Regions from separate parts of the Kribbella sp. NPDC050281 genome, predicted to be linked through region 2. Evidence: riboswitches for the same ligand, from Rfam matches in the RefSeq annotation. Region 2 holds a riboswitch; each other region holds the start of a gene.
The links. Region 2 has a riboswitch for cobalamin ahead of AB0I34_RS05720 (putative cobaltochelatase). Riboswitches for the same ligand answer to the same signal wherever they lie in the genome.

Region 1: linked by a shared signal. The riboswitch ahead of metE (5-methyltetrahydropteroyltriglutamate--homocysteine S-methyltransferase) and the one ahead of AB0I34_RS05720 (putative cobaltochelatase) in region 2 are both predicted to bind cobalamin.
Region 3: linked by a shared signal. The riboswitch ahead of AB0I34_RS30800 (ribonucleoside-diphosphate reductase subunit alpha) and the one ahead of AB0I34_RS05720 (putative cobaltochelatase) in region 2 are both predicted to bind cobalamin.

The regions. Positions count from the first base shown of each region.
Region 1 covers NZ_JBFAKS010000052.1:38,483-44,284, forward strand. Annotated here, with positions in the region: gene AB0I34_RS38775 (VWA domain-containing protein) at 1-147, shown strand, start outside; gene AB0I34_RS38780 (hypothetical protein) at 494-694, shown strand; gene metE (5-methyltetrahydropteroyltriglutamate--homocysteine S-methyltransferase) at 740-2,995, opposite strand; cobalamin riboswitch at 3,087-3,313, opposite strand; gene ppdK (pyruvate, phosphate dikinase) at 3,629-5,802, shown strand, end outside.
Region 2 covers NZ_JBFAKS010000003.1:297,931-303,732, reverse strand. Annotated here, with positions in the region: gene AB0I34_RS05725 (AAA family ATPase) at 1-1,761, opposite strand, end outside; cobalamin riboswitch at 1,851-1,983, shown strand; gene AB0I34_RS05720 (putative cobaltochelatase) at 2,056-4,050, shown strand; gene cobO (cob(I)yrinic acid a,c-diamide adenosyltransferase) at 4,050-4,664, shown strand; gene AB0I34_RS05710 (cobyrinate a,c-diamide synthase) at 4,708-5,802, shown strand, end outside.
Region 3 covers NZ_JBFAKS010000034.1:6,035-11,836, reverse strand. Annotated here, with positions in the region: gene AB0I34_RS30820 (class I SAM-dependent methyltransferase) at 1-262, opposite strand, end outside; gene AB0I34_RS30815 (hypothetical protein) at 271-507, opposite strand; gene AB0I34_RS30810 (Fic family protein) at 650-1,924, shown strand; gene AB0I34_RS30805 (DinB family protein) at 1,984-2,565, shown strand; cobalamin riboswitch at 2,626-2,783, shown strand; gene AB0I34_RS30800 (ribonucleoside-diphosphate reductase subunit alpha) at 2,917-5,730, shown strand; gene AB0I34_RS30795 (ribonucleotide-diphosphate reductase subunit beta) at 5,691-5,802, shown strand, end outside.

The DNA.
Region 1 (5,802 bases), on a different contig from region 2:
GTCTTCCGTCTGGGCGACGACCCCCGCCTCAACGCCTTCGTCGACCTCCTGGCCCGCCGCAGCGGCGGCCGAGTCCTGGCCCCCGACCCCGACGGCCTCGGCGCCGCCGTAGTAGGCGACTACCTCCGCACCCGCCGCAGGATGTGATGGTAACTTCTCGTAAGTTGATGTGAAAAACCAGCTGCGATATCACAAGAGATTGTGCAGGCTAGGGGCGGCATTGAAGGACGTTCCTGGAAGGACAATCTGTGAATCTGAAAGCTCGTGTGGGTGCACTCGTCGCTGCCACCTCGCTGCTCGCCGGTGGATTGGCAGTGGTCGCCGAGACCGAGGCGAACGCAGGTGAGCCCTACTACTCGACCTGCGCCTTGCTCGACAGCGACCACAAGGGGTACCTCCTGCGTGTCTATCGATCCAGTGACGACGAACTGGTCGGGATGGGCGAGTGGAATGGTGACCCGTTCGACTGGACCCCCGGTGACGCGCTCAGGGCATGGATGAGGCCAAGGACGGGTGGGGTGTCGTGGCCGTGCTGGACACCGGCCGCCGGGCAAGCACCCTAGGTCACAACTACCCGTATCACACCGACTGGATCACCGGGAACCTGACCGAAGGATCCCGCCACACCCTGCGCGTGGAGATGTGGAAGGGCGACTCGTTCTGGGCGTCCGACTACTGCACCGTGACAGCCTGACCCGGTTGCCGTGGGCACCTAACAAGGTGCCCACGGCAAGGGCACTCAGGTGCGGGCGGTCCGGGCCGCCTGGACCAGGTGCCGGAGCGCAGGGATCACCTCGTCGTAGCCGCGGGTTTTCAGGCCGCAGTCCGGATTGATCCACAACCGGTCTGCCGGCACGGCCGCCACGGCCCGGTCAATCAGGTCCGTGAGTTCGTCCTGGCTGGGGACGCGAGGAGAGTGGATGTCGTAGATGCCCGGGCCGACGCCGCGGCGGAAGCCGGCGGCGGTGAGGTCGCCGAGGATCTCCATACCTGATCGCGCGGCCTCGATCGTGGTCACGTCGGCGTCCAGTCCGTCGATCCCGGCGATCACCGCACCGAACTCCGAGTAGCACAGATGCGTGTGGATCTGGATCTCGGCGGACGCGCCGCCAGTGGCCAGCCGGAACGCACCGACCGACCAGTCCAGGTACGCCTTCTGCTCCGCCGATCGCAACGGCAGCAGCTCGCGCAGTGCAGGTTCGTCCACCTGCACGATCCTGATCCCGGCCGACGCCAGGTCGGCCACCTCGTCCCGCAGGGCCAGCGCGACCTGATCGGCGGTAACGGCGGCGGGCTGGTCGTCGCGGACGAAGGACCAGGCCAGGATCGTCACCGGCCCGGTCAGCATCCCCTTCACCGGCCGCTCGGTCAGCGATTGCGCGTACGACGCCCAGCGCACGGTCATCGGCTCGGGTCGCGACACGTCGCCGTACAGGATCGGTGGCCGGACGCACCGGCTGCCGTACGACTGCACCCAGCCGTATTTGGTGGTCGCGAAGCCGTCCAGCTGTTCGGCGAAGTACTGGACCATGTCGTTGCGCTCGGGTTCCCCATGCACGAGCACGTCCAGCCCGAGCTCCTCCTGCAGGCTGATCACCCGCGCGATCTCGGCCCGCATCCGCTCGTCGTACGTCGCCTGGTCGATCCGGCCGGACCGGAGTTCGGTGCGGGTTCGGCGGAGGTCCGCGGTCTGCGGGAACGAGCCGATCGTGGTGGTCGCGAGATCCGGCAGCCCGATCGACTCCTGCGCGGTCCGGCGTTCGTCGTACGGCGCTCGCTGCCGATCCTCGGGACGGATCGCGGCGACCCGGGCGCGGACGGCCTGCTCACGAGCGAGGCCGGACTCCTTCAACAAGCCGGGCGACGGATTGTCGAGGTTCACCAGTACGCCGGGCTCCTCCTCGCTGAGCGCACGGCCGAGCAGGACTACCTCGTCGACTTTCTGCCGCGCGATCGCGAGTCGCGCCCGCACCTGCGGATCAAGCTCGTCCTCCGCATCCACGTCGTACGGCACATGGAGCAGCGAGCACGAGGTGGAAACGGCGAGCCGGCCGACGGAGCCGAGCAGCTGCACGCAGGTCGACAACGCCTCACCGAGGGGAGTGCGCCAGACGTTCCGGCCGTCGACCACCCCGGCGAAAACGGTCTTACGCTGGATGGCCGGCAAGACGGCCAGCCGGTCGACCAGGCCAGGAGTGGACACGAGGTCGACCGCCAGCCCCTCGATCGCTGTGGACGCGAGCACCGGCAGGGCTGCACCGGGATCTCCGAAGTACGTCGCGACCAGGAGACGCGGGCGTTCGGTGAGCTTCGCCAACCGGTCGTACGCGCGACGGAGAGCGTCGAGCTCAGCCGGTGTGCGGTCCTGGACCAAGGCCGGCTCGTCCAGCTGCACCCAGTCAGCACCCGCGGCATCGAGCCTGCCGAGAAGTTCGGCGTACGCGTCCAGGAGACGGTCGAGCAGGCTGAGTGGCTCGAAGCCCGGAGTTGTGGATTTCGAGAGCAGCAGGAAGGTCAGTGGCCCGATCAGGACCGGGCGGGTCTCCACCCCGGCTTCTTGCGCGGCCGCCAGATCCTCGAGTGGCTTGGCCGGGTTGAGCCGGAACACCGTGTCCTCGGTGAGCTCGGGGACCAAGTAGTGGTAGTTGGTGTCGAACCACTTGGTCAGCTCCAGCGGCGCCACCTCGGCGTGGCCACGCGCCATCGCGAAGTACGTGTCGAGTCCGGAGCGATCGAGGGCGCGGAAGCGCTCGGGAATGATCCCGAACAGCTGCACGTGGTCGAGCATCTGGTCGTAGTACGAGAAGGTGTTACCGGGGAGAACGTCGAGTCCGCGGCCGGCCAGATCGCGCCAGGTGTCGGCGCGCAGTTGGCGGGCGGTCGCCTCCAGTTCGGCCGCGTCGCTGTCGCCGGACCAGTACTTCTCGACGGCCTTCTTGAGTTCGCGGTCCGGGCCGATGCGCGGATAGCCCAGCACTGTCTTGATGGTGTTCACGTCTCTCTCCTCGCGAGCGTGCCAGGGATCGGCGGGGTCGCGGAGACGCCGGACGGGTCCTCCCACGAGACCACCGATCCACCGCGCACCGGCTGGTGCGCGGACCGTCGGCAGGTCTTCGGACTCACGGGCAGTCCGGTCGGTCTGACCGGTTGGCCTACTGGCCGTCGCTTCCCGGACGCCGGGCGTCCAGTGCTGTCTGACGGCTGTCGTTCCCGTTCACCGCTGCGGGGCAGTCCCGGATTCACACCGGGTTCCCTGTTGCCTCGCCTCGTCGTCGACCACCCGACCAGGCGAACCGTCGGCACTGCCGAGCGTAACCCGCGAGCACCGCGACGCGCCGGACGGCGAGACGAACACCACTCGCGGTACCCGCCGTCGACGCGACGAAACCCCGGGATCGATTCGCCAGAAGGTTTCGTTGGCGGACGTGCCGATTGTCTTGCGTTGTCAACGGGGGAAGGGTTTTCCGGCCTTCGACCTGTGGGCAGAGTCACGTCGGCATCGTGAGACCAGTGTTCAACTGGACTGGTTTTTGGGCTTACTCTGAGAGCAACGCCCCCGCCACTGGAGTCGATGGGCCAGCGGGCCACCACACCGCGCTCAGAAGCACCGCCTGAACCACAGGGAGTGATCGTGCCGAAACTCGTCTACGACTTCGCCGAAGGCAACAAGGACATGAAGGAGCTGCTCGGCGGGAAGGGGGCGAACCTGGCCGAGATGACCAACCTCGGCCTGCCGGTGCCACCCGGATTCACCATCAGCGCCGAGGCCTGCCGCGCGTACCTGACCACCGGCTCGGTGCCACCGGAGTTGGCCGACGAGATCGACCACCACGTCGACGTACTGCAGCAGAAGATGGGCAAGAAGCTCGGCCAGGCCGACGACCCCCTGCTCGTCTCGGTCCGGTCCGGAGCGGCCGTGTCGATGCCCGGGATGATGGAGACCGTTCTGAACGTCGGCCTGAACGACGATTCGGTGAACGGGCTCGCGCATCACTCCGGCAACCCGCGGTTCGCCTGGGACGCGTACCGCCGGCTGATCCAGATGTTCGGCAAGACCGTGCTCGACATGGACGGCGACGTGTTCGAGGACGCGATCGAGGCGGCCAAGGAAGTCAAGGGCACCCGCAACGACCTCGACCTGGACGCGGACGACCTGAAGCGCTTGGTCGAGACGTTCAAGCAGGCCGTCCATGAGCACACCGGCCGCGAGTTCCCGCAGGACCCTCGGACCCAGATGGACCTGGCGATCGAGGCCGTCTTCGGCTCGTGGAACTCCGAGCGGGCGATCCTCTACCGCCGGCAGGAGCGGATCCCGACCGACCTCGGTACGGCGGTCAACATCTGCTCGATGGTGTTCGGCAACCTCGGCATGGACTCCGGCACCGGCGTCGCGTTCACCCGCGACCCGTCGAGCGGTCAGCCCGGTGTGTACGGCGACTACCTGCAGAACGCGCAGGGCGAGGACGTGGTGGCCGGCATTCGCAACACCGTCCCGCTCGCGGACCTGGAGCAGATCGACAAGACGTCGTACGACGATCTGATGGCGATCATGGCCAAGCTCGAGAGCCACTACCGCGATCTGTGCGACATCGAGTTCACCGTCGAGCGCGGCAAACTGTGGATGCTGCAGACGCGGGTCGGCAAGCGGACCGCGGCGGCCGCGTTCCGGATCGCGACCAGCCTGATCGACGAGGGCGTGATCGACACCGACGAGGCGCTGAAGCGGGTGAAGGGTGCGCAGCTCGCGCAGTTGATGTTCCCGCGGTTCGACGCGGACGCGGACACCGACCTCATCACCAAGGCGATCGGTGCGTCGCCGGGTGCGGCGTCCGGCACGATCGTGTTCACCTCGGCCGCCGCGGTCGAGGCCGCGGACCGCGGCGAGAAGGTGATCCTGGTCCGGCGCGAGACGAACCCGGACGACCTGCACGGCATGATCGCGGCGCAGGGGATCCTGACCAGCCGCGGCGGCAAGACCTCGCATGCGGCCGTGGTCGCCCGCGGCATGGGCAAGACCTGTGTCTGCGGCGCCGAGGAGCTCGACGTGAACGTTGCCCAGGGCACCATCAAGGTGCACGGCACGGTGATCGAGGCCGGCGAGACGATCTCGATCGACGGGACGACCGGAGAGGTGTTCCGCGGCGAGGTCCCGGTGGTCGCGTCCCCGGTGGTGCAGTACTTCGAAGGTTCGCTGGCTCCCGAGTCGGGCGACGAGCTCGTGGCCGCGGTGCACCGGTTGATCACGCACGCGGACGAGGTACGGCGGCTCGGCGTACGGACCAATGCGGACACCGCGGACGATGCGGCCCGGGCGCGGCGGTTCGGTGCCGAGGGCATCGGGCTGTGCCGGACCGAGCATATGTTCCTGGGCGAGCGCCGGGAAGCTGTCGAGCGGCTGATCCTGGCCGACAACGACAGTGATCGCGATGCGGCCCTGGCCGAGCTCGAGCCGTTGCAGCGGGGCGACTTCCTGGAGTTGCTGGCCGCGATGGACGGGCAGCCGGTGACGATCCGGCTGATCGACCCGCCGCTGCACGAGTTCCTGCCGTCGATGGAGGATCTGGCGGTCAAGGTCGCGCTGGCCCGCGAGCGCGGTCAGGACCCGGGTCACGATGCCGCTCTGCTGGCGGCGGTTGAGCGGCTGCACGAGGAGAACCCGATGCTCGGTCTGCGGGGTGTCCGGCTCGGCCTGGTCATCCCCGGGCTGTTCGCGATGCAGGTCCGGGCGATCGCGTCCGCGGCCGTCGAGCTGAAGCAGCAGGGCAAGGACCCGCAGCCCGAGATCATGATTCCGCTGGTCGG
Region 2 (5,802 bases):
TTCCGCAACCTCCGCACCGGCGAGCGACTCGAGCGGCGCGCGGCTGTCGGACACAGCCGCCAATGCACCCAAGCCGCGCCCGATGGCTTGCGCCGAGCCTGACCTGTGCGCGATCCGGACCGCTTCCTCTGCGTGCAGTACGTCGTCCGGCAGGCCGTGCAATGTCTCGCTCTCGGACAGCTCGGCGAACGCGACGGCGCGCTCCGCGCTCGCGGGGAAGTCTGTCGTCAATTCGATCGCTTCCAGAACGTCGGCCAGGTCTGGCATGCCGGGCGCGGTCGAGCTCCAGCGGGCGTTGGACCGCGCGACCAGGAGATCGCAGGCCAGCAACGGCTCGCGCGTTGTGTCCACCAGGCTCAATGCATCGGTCAGGAGCGGGACGGCCGCGTCGGCCAGGCTTGCCCGGAGACAGATCGTGCTTGTCCGTCGCAACAGGCGGATCCTGTCGTCACGCCCGCCTCGGATCGCCGGTGATGCCGACTCCCAGAGAGCGCACGCGCGGCGGAGTTGGATCGCCTCTTCGGACGGGGCCCGTAGCTGTGCTGCCTGGTCGGCCGCCACGAGCGACCAGCGGAAGGTCGCATCGATGTTGCCGGCCCGTTCGTTGTGGACCGCCAGGTCGGCGGCCGTCAACTCGGCGGGCCGCGACTCGAGTACGCCGACGTAGTCGGAATGCAGCTCGATCGCTTGGTCGGGGGACAGGCCGTCGTACAGGACCTCGGCCAGCAGCGGATGGCGGAACCACCAGCTGCCGCCGTCGTTGCGCACGACACCGCGGTCCTGCGCCTCGGACAGGCTGGGGGTGATCTGATCCGCCCGGATCCCATGGCTGGAGGCGACCTCGGTCAGTACTGCGGATGGCGTCGGGCGACCGCCGACGGCGAGAATTCTGGTGACCAGCCGGGCTCGTTCGGACAGACCGTGCCAGGTGGCGAGCAATGCTTCCCCGAGTGCGGCCGGGACTGTCGGAGGCAGACTTCGCTCGGAGCCGGACAGACCGCGGACCATCAGTTCGACGAGATAGGGGTTGCCGTCCGACCTGGCCAGGACCTCGGTGGCGAGCTCGATGTCGGGCGTGTGGCCGAGCAGTCCTTCGATCTGGTTGCTGACGGCGTCCAGGTCGAGCGGTTGCAAGGAAATCTCGCCGAAGTACGGCATCCGGCGCATGTCGGCCAGCCAGGAGTGGAGTGGATGCCCCTCGCCGCGTTCCTCGGTCCTGCAGGTGGCGATCAGGACCAGCCGCTGGACCCGGAATCCCGCGATCAGGTAGGACAGCACGTCCAGAGAGGCCACGTCGGCCCACTGCAGGTCGTCGATGACGACCACCGTCGGGCGCTGGTCCGCGATCCGGTTCAGCACGAGATCGACCAGCATCGGCAGCCGCGTCGAGTCGCTGCCGTCGGCAGCGTCGCCGCTGCCGTTCGTTCCGATCGAGGGAAGCAAGGCGGTCAGCCCATCGGTCGCGGCGAGGATCCGCTCCCGCTCGTCCGCGTCGGCCTGGCTGAGCCAGTCCTGCAGTGCGCCGCTGATCGGGGCGAACGGAACCGACGCGCCACCGAAGTGCACGCACGATCCCCACAGGACGGTCAGCCGCGGATCCCGGCACATCTCCCGCGCCAAGCGGCTCTTTCCGATGCCGGCTTCACCGTGGATCACGATCGCGCGCGGGATCCCGCCGACGGCGTCGCGCACCACGTCGCCGAGCAGTTCCTGTTCGACGGCCCGTCCCGCAAACCGATGATCGGCCCGAAGACCCCCCATGTCACCTCAGTGAACACCCATCCGCGCCCAACCGACAGGCCCACCACCGCCGGGTGCGGGTGTGAACCTGGTCGCTGAGGGATGGGTGGCGTGTGTCATGATCGGGCGGACGGTTGTGGAGGAACACCGGTGACCGGCTTCGGCCGGGAGTCCGGGGCGGTCCCGCCACTGTGACCGGGATGAATCCCGGAAGCCAGGACATCCACCTCCGTCCGTCGGGCTGCGGTCTCCGTGGTACGGCGTACCAGCTGCCGGCGGGCGTGGATACCCGCTCGACGAAGGGATCCACCGCTCATGCGGCCTGCCTCACCGTCCAGTGGTTTCCCGTTCACCGCCGTAGTCGGGATGGACGATCTTCAGCTCGCCCTGATTCTCGCGGCGATCTCGCCGGCGATCGGTGGGGTGCTGATCCGGGGCGAGAAGGGTACGGCGAAGTCGACCGCGGTCCGCGCACTGACCGAGATCCTCCCGACGGTGGACGTCGTACCGGGCTGCCGCTTCTCCTGCGACCCCGACCACCCGGACCCGGCCTGTCCCGACGGACCGCATTCGTCGGTCAGCGAATCCCGGCCGGCCCGGCTGGTCGAGCTTCCGGTGGGTGCGACTGAGGACCGTGTGCTCGGGTCGTTGCATCTCGAGAAGGCGCTGGCCGAGGGCATCACGGTGTACGAACCTGGACTGCTGGCGGCGGCGCACCGCGGGATCCTGTACGTCGACGAGGTCAATCTGCTGCACGACCATCTGGTCGACGTACTGCTCGACGCTGCGGCGATGGGACGCGCGACGGTCGAGCGTGACGGGGTATCGGTCACGCACCCGGCGCGGTTCGTCCTGGTCGGCACGATGAACCCGGAGGAGGGTGAACTGCGGCCGCAGTTGCTCGACCGGTTCGGGCTGACTGTTGATGTCGTCGCCAGCCGGGATCCTGCCGTCCGGGTTGAGGTGATGCGGGCTCGGCTCGGATACGAGGCTGATCCGGATGCCTTCATTGCTCGGTACGACGGTCCGCAGCGCGAGCTCGCCGAGCGCATCGTCAAGGCTCGTGCCCTGCTGACCGAGGTGATTCTCACCGACTCCGCCTTGCGTCAGATCGCGGAGATCTGCGCGTCGTTCGACGTCGACGGGATGCGGGCCGACCTGGTCACCGCGCGGACGGCGGTTGCCCACGCTGCCTGGTCCGGGCGGACTGTGGTCGAGGTGGATGATGTGCGCGCGGCCGCCAAGCTCGCGTTGCCGCACCGGCGTCGTCGAAATCCGTTCGACGCTCCAGGTCTCGACGAGGACCAGCTGGAAGAGGCGATCAACAACAGCACTCCGCCTCCGGATCCGGACGATGACCCGGACGGCCCCGATGGTTCGGATGATCCTGGCGGTCCGGGCGGAGGTGTGGATCCCGCTGATCCTGGTGATTCTGGTGCAGGTGATGACAGCGCGCCCGGCCTCTCAGGTCCCGCACCCGCAGGTGAGGTCGCGGGCAGCTCGGAGCCCTACAAGGCGCGGTTGCTCAGTGTGCAGGCCGCCGGGACAGGCGTCGCCGGTCGGCGGTCCCGGGCGATCACCGAGGTCGGGCGCGTGGTGGGTGACCGTTCACGCGCAGGACGGGAGGCAGGCCGCCCGCATCTCCTGGCAACTATCCGATCCGCGGCGCCGCATCAGCATGCGCGGGGGCGGACCGGGCCGGGGCTCGCGGTGCGGGCGGCGGATGTGCGGCTCGCCGTACGAGAAGGGCGTGAGGGCAACCTCGTGCTCTTCTGCGTGGACGCGTCCGGCTCGATGGGGACGAAGAAGCGGATGGGCGAGGTGAAGACCGCGATCGTCTCGCTCCTCCTGGACGCGTACCAGCGCCGTGACACCGTCGGCCTCGTCACGTTCGCCGGTGCCGCGGCGACGGTCGCCCTGCCGCCCACCGGCAGCGTCGAGACCGCCGTACGCCGGCTTGAATCGCTGCCGACGGGTGGACGTACGCCGCTCGCCGAGGGACTGCTGCAAGCCGCCGAGGTACTGCGGATCGCCGCGATCCGAGACCCACGTCGACGCCCACTGCTCGTGCTCGTCACCGACGGCCGAGCCACCCACGGAGACAACGCGTTCGCCCGCGCCCGTCAGGCGGCCGGATGGCTCGCCCAGCACGGGATCGCCACGGTGGTCGTCGATTGCGAGCCGCGCCGCGGCGTCCGGCTCGGGCTGGCCGGGGAGCTCGCGGCCGACCTCGGCGCCGAGTACATCGACCTCGGTGAAGTTGCCGCTGGCAACCTCATCCGCACGGTGACGGACCGGAGGGCGGCCTGATGCCGAAGGGGCAGCCCAGTGTGGTGCCGAAGGACGGCCTGACCACCCGCCAGCGCCGGAACCGGCCGCTGCTGATGGTGCACACCGGTGAGATGAAGGGAAAGTCGACGGCCGCCTTCGGGATGGCTCTGCGCGGCTGGAACCAGGGCTGGGACATCGGCGTGTTCCAGTTCGTCAAGAGCGCGAAGTGGAAGGTCGGCGAGGAGAGCGCGTTCAAGGCGCTCGGTGAGTTGCACACGGCAACCGGTCAGGGCGGGCCGGTCGAGTGGCACAAGATGGGCGAGGGCTGGAGCTGGTCGCGGAAGGCCGGCACCGAGGAGGACCACGCCGCCGACGCACTGGAGGGTTGGCGTGAGATCCAGCGCCGGATCGCCGCGCAGACACACGACCTGTACGTCCTGGACGAGTTCACGTACCCGATGAAGTGGGGCTGGGTCGACGTCGACGAGGTGGTCGAGACGCTGACGAACCGGCCCGGGCATCAGTACGTCGTGATCACCGGACGCAACGCGGACCAGCGTCTGCTGGACGCAGCCGACCTGGTCACCGAGATGACCAAGGTCAAGCACCCGATGGACACAGGCCAGAAGGGCCAGAAGGGCATCGAGTGGTAACGCCCGGCGGGGTCAGGGAACGCGCCGAAGCGGGGGAGACCCGGTGATCCCGCGGGTTGTGGTGGCGGCGCCGGCTTCGGGGGCTGGGAAGACCACGGTTGCCGTCGGGTTGATGGCGGCGCTGCGGCGGGCCGGGCACACGGTCGCCGGGTTCAAGGTGGGGCCGGACTACATCGATCCTGGGTTCCACGCGGTCGCCACTGGTCGTCCTGGGCGGAACCTCGATCCGATGCTGTCTGGCGAGGAGCGCGTCGGCCCGCTGTTCGCACACGGTGCCGCTGGTGCAGACCTCGCCGTTGTCGAAGGCGTGATGGGGCTGTACGACGGCGCACTCGGGACCGAAGGGTTCTCGTCCACCGCCCACGTCGCGAAGTTGCTCAAGGCACCTGTCGTGCTGGTGGTCGATGCGTCGGCTGCGGGTCGCAGCGTCGGCGCCGTCGTCCAGGGATTCGTTGCTTTCGACACCGAGATCCGGATCGTCGGCGTCATCCTGAACAAGGTCGGTTCGGACCGGCATGAGGCCGAGGTCCGGGCCGGAGTGGCGCCGACCGGTGTACCTGTGCTCGGTGTGCTTCGGCGTGACACCCGCCTCACCGTGCCCAGCCGTCACCTCGGTCTGGTTCCGGCCGACGAGCAGCGCGAGCAAGCCTCGGCGGCGGTTGAGGCTGCCGCCGAACTGGTCCGCCAAGGCGTCGACCTGGAAGCGTTCGTCGCCGCTGCCCATGCCGCCACAGATCTCGACGTCCAGGCGTGGGACCCGGCCGCGGAGGTGACTCAGGCGGGTGAAGGTCGGCCGGTGGTGGCGGTTGCCGGTGGCCCCGTGTTCTCGTTCCGCTACACCGAGACCGCCGAGCTGCTGGTTGCCGCGGGCGCCGATGTTGTTGCCTTCGACCCACTGTCGGATCCATTGCCTGAAGCAACCTCGGCGCTGTATCTGGGGGGTGGCTTCCCGGAGCTGCACGCTGAAGCGCTGTCGGCCAATGACGTACTCCGTCGGCAGGTGGCGACCGAGATCGCGGCCGGGTTGCCGGTCATCGCCGAGTGCGCCGGGCTGCTCTATCTGTGTCGCGAGCTGGACGGCCATCCGATGACAGGTGTGCTACCTGCTACCGCCCGGATGACCGACCGCCTGACCCTC
Region 3 (5,802 bases), on a different contig from region 2:
CCTCGAGCGACTTGGCCGACAGGTCCAACCCGGTCGTCCTCGCCCCGCGCCGAGCGAAAGCAATCGTCTCTGTCCCCAGATGACACTGCAGATGCAGTACGTCGCGACCCTCGAGCGGACCGAGGTCCTCCCACTCGTAGTCGGCGAACCAGAACTCCGCCGGCTGACTGTAGAAACGGCTCGCCGCGTGCAGCGGCGCCCGCGCATCCCAGTCCGCCTCGTTGGCGGCCACCATCTGCAGTGTCTGCGCGTCCAGTCGCATAAGCGTCCTCAGGCGTCGGGGTCGTCTGGCAGTCGACCGTAGGACAGATCCTTGGCGCGGTCGAACGTATTGCCGTCCGGGTGATGCGGGTGCGGCAGCGCCGAGTCGGTGTCAAGGTCGAAGCCGACCGCCTCCTCCGACTCGATGACGTCGTCGGTCTTCGGATGGTGCTGGTGGTGCGGCAGGTGTTTGCCGAGAGAGTGCAGCAGACCGGAATGCTCGTCCTGCGGCTCGGTCTCCGTCATCGCCGGGCTCCTTCGGTAGTCGCCCTGCGACGCCGGGCGGAGGACTGATTGTGACGCGTTCTGGTGGCGAGCGGGTGAACACCGCCTGCTTGATCGCAGCATCCCCTTGTTCAAGGTTGTGAAATAAGCTTGAATAAGAGGTATGGCACGGGTGGAGTTGCATCTGTGGCCTGGGCATCCGGACGGGTTCACCCGGGCCGAGCGGTTGGGCGGGTCGTACGAGCTGTACTTCCCGGACCCGTTGGTCGGGCGCGAGTTCGACCTGAGCGACGACGTCCTCGCGGCATTGGAGGACGCCGCCGGCGATCTGGCCCGCCTGGACGCGACGGCCGCCGTCCTGACGAACAGCGAAGCCCTGGCCCGTCTGCTGCTGAGGGCGGAGGCTGTCGGGTCGTCGCAGATCGAAGGGCTGGTGGTCGGCGCACGCCGCCTGCTCAAGGCCGACGTACTGCGGGACCGGCAGCACGACGTCACCGCCGAGGAGGTGCTCGGCGCGGTCGACGCGATGACCTGGGCGACCGAATCCGTCCAGGCCGGCGACAAACTCGAGGTCGACCACCTGCTCGAGGCGCACCGGCGCTTGATGGCCCAGTCCCCGACACCCGAGTTCGGCGGTGAGGTCCGCTTCCTGCAGAACTGGATCGGCGGCCGCTCCCCCGCCGAGGCGTACTACGTCCCGCCGCCGGCGCACCTCGTGCCCGACCTGCTGGCGGATCTGATGACCTTCGTCCGGGAGTCCCGGCTGCCGGTGCTGGCGAAGACCGCGATCGCGCACGCGCAGTTCGAGACCATCCACCCCTTTGCCGATGGCAACGGCCGGACCGGCCGGGCGCTGATTCACCTGATCCTGCGGGCCGATGGACTGATCACGCGGACTGTGCCGCCGGTGTCGCTGTCGCTCGCCACGCACGCGATGCAGTACGTCGAAGCACTGACGGCGTTCCGGCACGTCGGTCGCGCCACCACTGCGAAGGCTCGGTCGGCGGCGAATCCATGGCTGCGGATGTTCGCAATGGCCTGCAGCCACGCGACGGCGGAGGCCGCTCGCTTCGAGCAGACGGCGGCCGAACTGAAGTCGACATGGCGCGAGCGAGCCGCGCCTGTCCGCGGCGGCTCGGCAGCCGACCTGCTGATCGACGCACTGCCCGCCGCGCCGGTGCTCACGCTCGCGGCGGCCGCGCAACTTGTCGACCGCTCCCAGCAGGCGACCAACCAGGGTCTGGCGAGGCTCGTCGAGGCCGGCATCCTGCGTGAGATCACCGACGGCCGACGCAACCGCGTCTACGAGGCGCCCGAACTGATCGACGCGTTCACCCTGCTCGAACGCCGCTTCGCCAGCCCGGCGGCGGACACCCGGATCGAGCCACCTAGCAGACCGGTCCCATCGAGGCCAGCACCAACACGCCACGCACATTGACTTTCTTCTCCCGAGCGAGCAAGAATTCGAACATATGTTCGATCGTACAGGGAGAGATGATGCCAGAGCCGTTCGACTGGGACATCCTGCACCGGCCATCGGCGATGGCCATGGTCCGGGGCCAGCTCGGCTTCAGCTGGATGGTGCTGTCCGGCCGGCTCGCGCAGTTGACCGACGACCAGTACTTCTGGCGACCGAGCAGCGAGGCGCTGACCGTCGTACGCCGGCACTACACCGGGCGGTTCCGATCACTCGGGTCCGGCGAGTGGGTCGCGCAGTGGCCCGACGAGCCGGACCATCGCGGACCACGCACGATCGCCTGGCTGATCGCGCATCTGACCGAGACGTTCTTCGAGCGCTGGGAGTGGACCTTCGGCGCCAGCCAACAGGGACGTGCCGACATCACCCTGCACGGCAACGCGCGCGATGCGGTGGCGTGGCTGACGCACTGGGTCGAGGCCTGGCAGGACGCGATCGCCGCTCTCGACGAGGAGCAGGTCATGACGATCGGCCTCAGTCAGGCGACCGAGCTGGATGCGGGCGAGCCGTTCGGTCACGTCGTACTGCGGCTGAATCGTGAGCTGATCCACCATGGCTCGGAGATCATGACGCTGCAGGACCTCTACGCAGTCGCGGCGTGAGGACCACAACATGTGCGACACGCGGCGTGGCGCTACCACAAGATCTAGGGGCAGCCGCTTAGCATCACTACTGCTGGTGGTTCGGAGTGGTCGGCACCACAAGATGTGGGGCCACGCCGAGGCAACAGGGGAATCCGGTGCGAGTCCGGAGCTGCCCCGCAACGGTGAGCGGAAGCCTTCCGCGAGTCCGGATACCTGCCACCGGCGCGTGCACCGCCCGGTGCACGTGGTCCGAGACCTCGCGGGTGGGTCGCAGGGCGTGGCGGCAGTGTTCCCGGCCGGTGCTGCCGGCCCCGTCGTGCGCCCCTCCGCGTGGCTCCGGTCCTCCGAACCCTCTTGGAGACAACACCTGTGACGATTGCTTCCTCATCCCGGGCGGCGACAGCCGACCAGTCGATCCAGCTGACCGTCGTACGCCGCGACGGTGGCCACACCGGTTTCGACCAGACCAAGATCTCGGTCGCCATGACCAAGGCGTTCCTCGCCGTCGAGGGTGCCGAGGCGGGCACCACCCACCGGGTCCGTGACCTGGTGACCGACCTGACCGGCCGGGTCGTCGAGGCCCTGACGAGCCGCGGTGACGCCCGCCGCAGTGTGCAGGTCGAGGACATCCAGGACCAGGTCGAGCTGGCGCTGATGCGCGCCGGCGAGCACCAGGTCGCCCGTGCGTACGTCCTCTACCGCGAGGAGCGCACCAAGGCCCGCACCCCGGCCGACCCTTCCGGCATCACCGACAAGCCCACGCTCACCGTCCGCGCGGCCGACGGCAGCACCGCGCCGCTCGATGTCGACCGGCTGCGCGTGATCGTCGCGGAGGCGGCCACGGGTCTGGACGCGGTCGACCCCGAGCTGATCCTCGACGAGACCCTTGGCTCCTGCTACGACGGCATCGCACAACACGAGGTCGAGCTCGCGCTGGTGATGGCGGCCCGGTCGTACGTCGAGACCGAGCCGCAGTACAGCTTCGCCGCGTCCCGGCTGCTGCTCGACCAGATCCGTCGCGAGGCGCTCGGCCGCGTCCACGGCGAGCCGCGGCAGGCCAGCCAGGCCGACATGACCGACGCGTACGCGGACTACTTCCCGCGCTACATCCGGCTCGGCATCGAGGCGGGGCAACTCGACCCGGAGTTGGCCACCTTCGACCTGGACCGGCTCGCCGCCGCGATCCGGCCCGAGCGCGACCTGGACTTCACCTTCCTTGCCCTGCAGACCCTCTACGACCGCTACCTGCTGCACATCGACAAGGTGCGGTTCGAGCTGCCGCAGGCATTCTTCCTGCGGGTCGCGATGGGGATGGCGCTGCGCGAGGACGACCGCGAGGCACGGGCGCTGCAGTTCTACGAGTTGCTCAGCTCGTTCCGGTTCATGTCGTCCACACCGACGCTGTTCAACTCCGGCACCACCCGGCCGCAGCTGTCGTCCTGCTTCCTGACCACGGTCGAGGACGATCTGGCCGGCATCTTCCACGGCATCCGCAACAACGCGATGCTGGCCAAGTACTCCGGTGGCCTCGGCAACGACTGGACCCCGGTGCGCGGTATCGGTGCCAAGATCCGCGGGACCAACGGTGAGTCGCAGGGCGTCGTACCGTTCCTGAAGATCGCGAACGACACCGCGGTAGCTGTGAATCAGGGTGGAAAGAGAAAGGGTGCGGTCTGCGCGTATCTCGAGACCTGGCACGTCGACATCGAGGAGTTCCTCGACCTGCGGAAGAACACCGGCGACGAGCGCCGGCGTACGCACGACATGAACACGGCGAACTGGGTGCCGGACCTGTTCCTGCAGCGGGTCGAGGCCGGCGGCGACTGGACGCTGTTCTCTCCCAACGAGGTGCCCGACCTGCACGATCTGTACGGGCCCGAGTTCGCCGCGGCGTACGCGCAGTACGAGGCGGCGGCCGACCGAGGCGAGATCAAGGTCTTCAAGCGGGTCAAGGCGGTCGACCTGTGGCGGCGCATGCTGACCGTGCTGTTCGAGACCGGGCATCCGTGGATCACCTTCAAGGACGCCTGCAACCTGCGTTCGCCGCAGCAGCACGACGGTGTCGTCCACTCGTCCAATCTGTGCACCGAGATCACCCTGAACACGACCGTCGACGAGACCGCGGTCTGCAACCTCGGCTCGGTCAACCTGGTCGCGCACCTGACCGAGGACGGGCTGGACGCCGACCTGCTCCGCGAGACGGTGAAGACCGCGGTCCGGATGCTCGACAACGTCATCGACGTGAACTTCTACACCACCACGGAGTCGGAGCGGGCCAACCAGCGGCACCGCCCGGTCGGCCTCGGTCTGATGGGCTTCGCCGACGCACTGTTCGCGCTGCGGATCCCCTACTCCTCCGACGCCGCCGTGGCCTTCGCCGACAGCTCGATGGAGCAGATCAGCTACCACGCGATCGAGGCCTCCAGTGATCTCGCCGCCGAGCGCGGCCGCTACTCGTCGTACGACGGATCGCTGTGGAGCCAGGGCATCCTGCCGATCGACTCGCTCGAGCTGCTCAAGACGGCACGGGACGGCGACCTGACCGTTGACCAGAGCAAGCAGCTCGACTGGGACGCGCTCCGGCAGAAGGTCCTGCGCGACGGCATGCGCAACTCCAACGTGATGGCGATCGCGCCGACCGCGACGATCTCCAACATCTGCGGGGTGAGCCAGTCGATCGAGCCGACGTACAGCAACCTGTTCGTGAAGTCGAACATGTCGGGTGAGTTCACCGTGGCGAACCCGTACCTCGTGGCCGACCTGAAGGCGCGCGGGCTGTGGGACCAGGTGATGGTGTCCGACCTCAAGTACCACGACGGCATCCTGGCGGGGATCGAGCGGATCCCGGCCGACCTGCGCGAGCTGTACGCGACGGCCTTCGAGATCGACCCGATGTGGCTGGTCAAGGCGGCGTCGCGGCGGCAGAAGTGGATCGACCAGGCGCAGTCGCTGAACCTCTACATGGCCGCGCCGTCCGGCCGGGCGCTGGACGAGCTCTACAGGTCGACTTGGCGGTATGGACTCAAGACGACCTATTACCTGCGTTCCCAGTCAGCAACCCATGTGGAGAAGTCCACGCTCCAAGGGACGGACGGCCGGCTGAACGCCGTACAAGTTGCGCTTCCCGAGCCCACCGGCGCCGTTTGCGCCATCGACGACCCGGACTGCGAGGCCTGCCAGTGACGACCGGATTGGGAGAGATCGCCGTCGGGGCGTCCCGGGTCGAGGTCGCCGACAAGGCGATGATCAACGCAC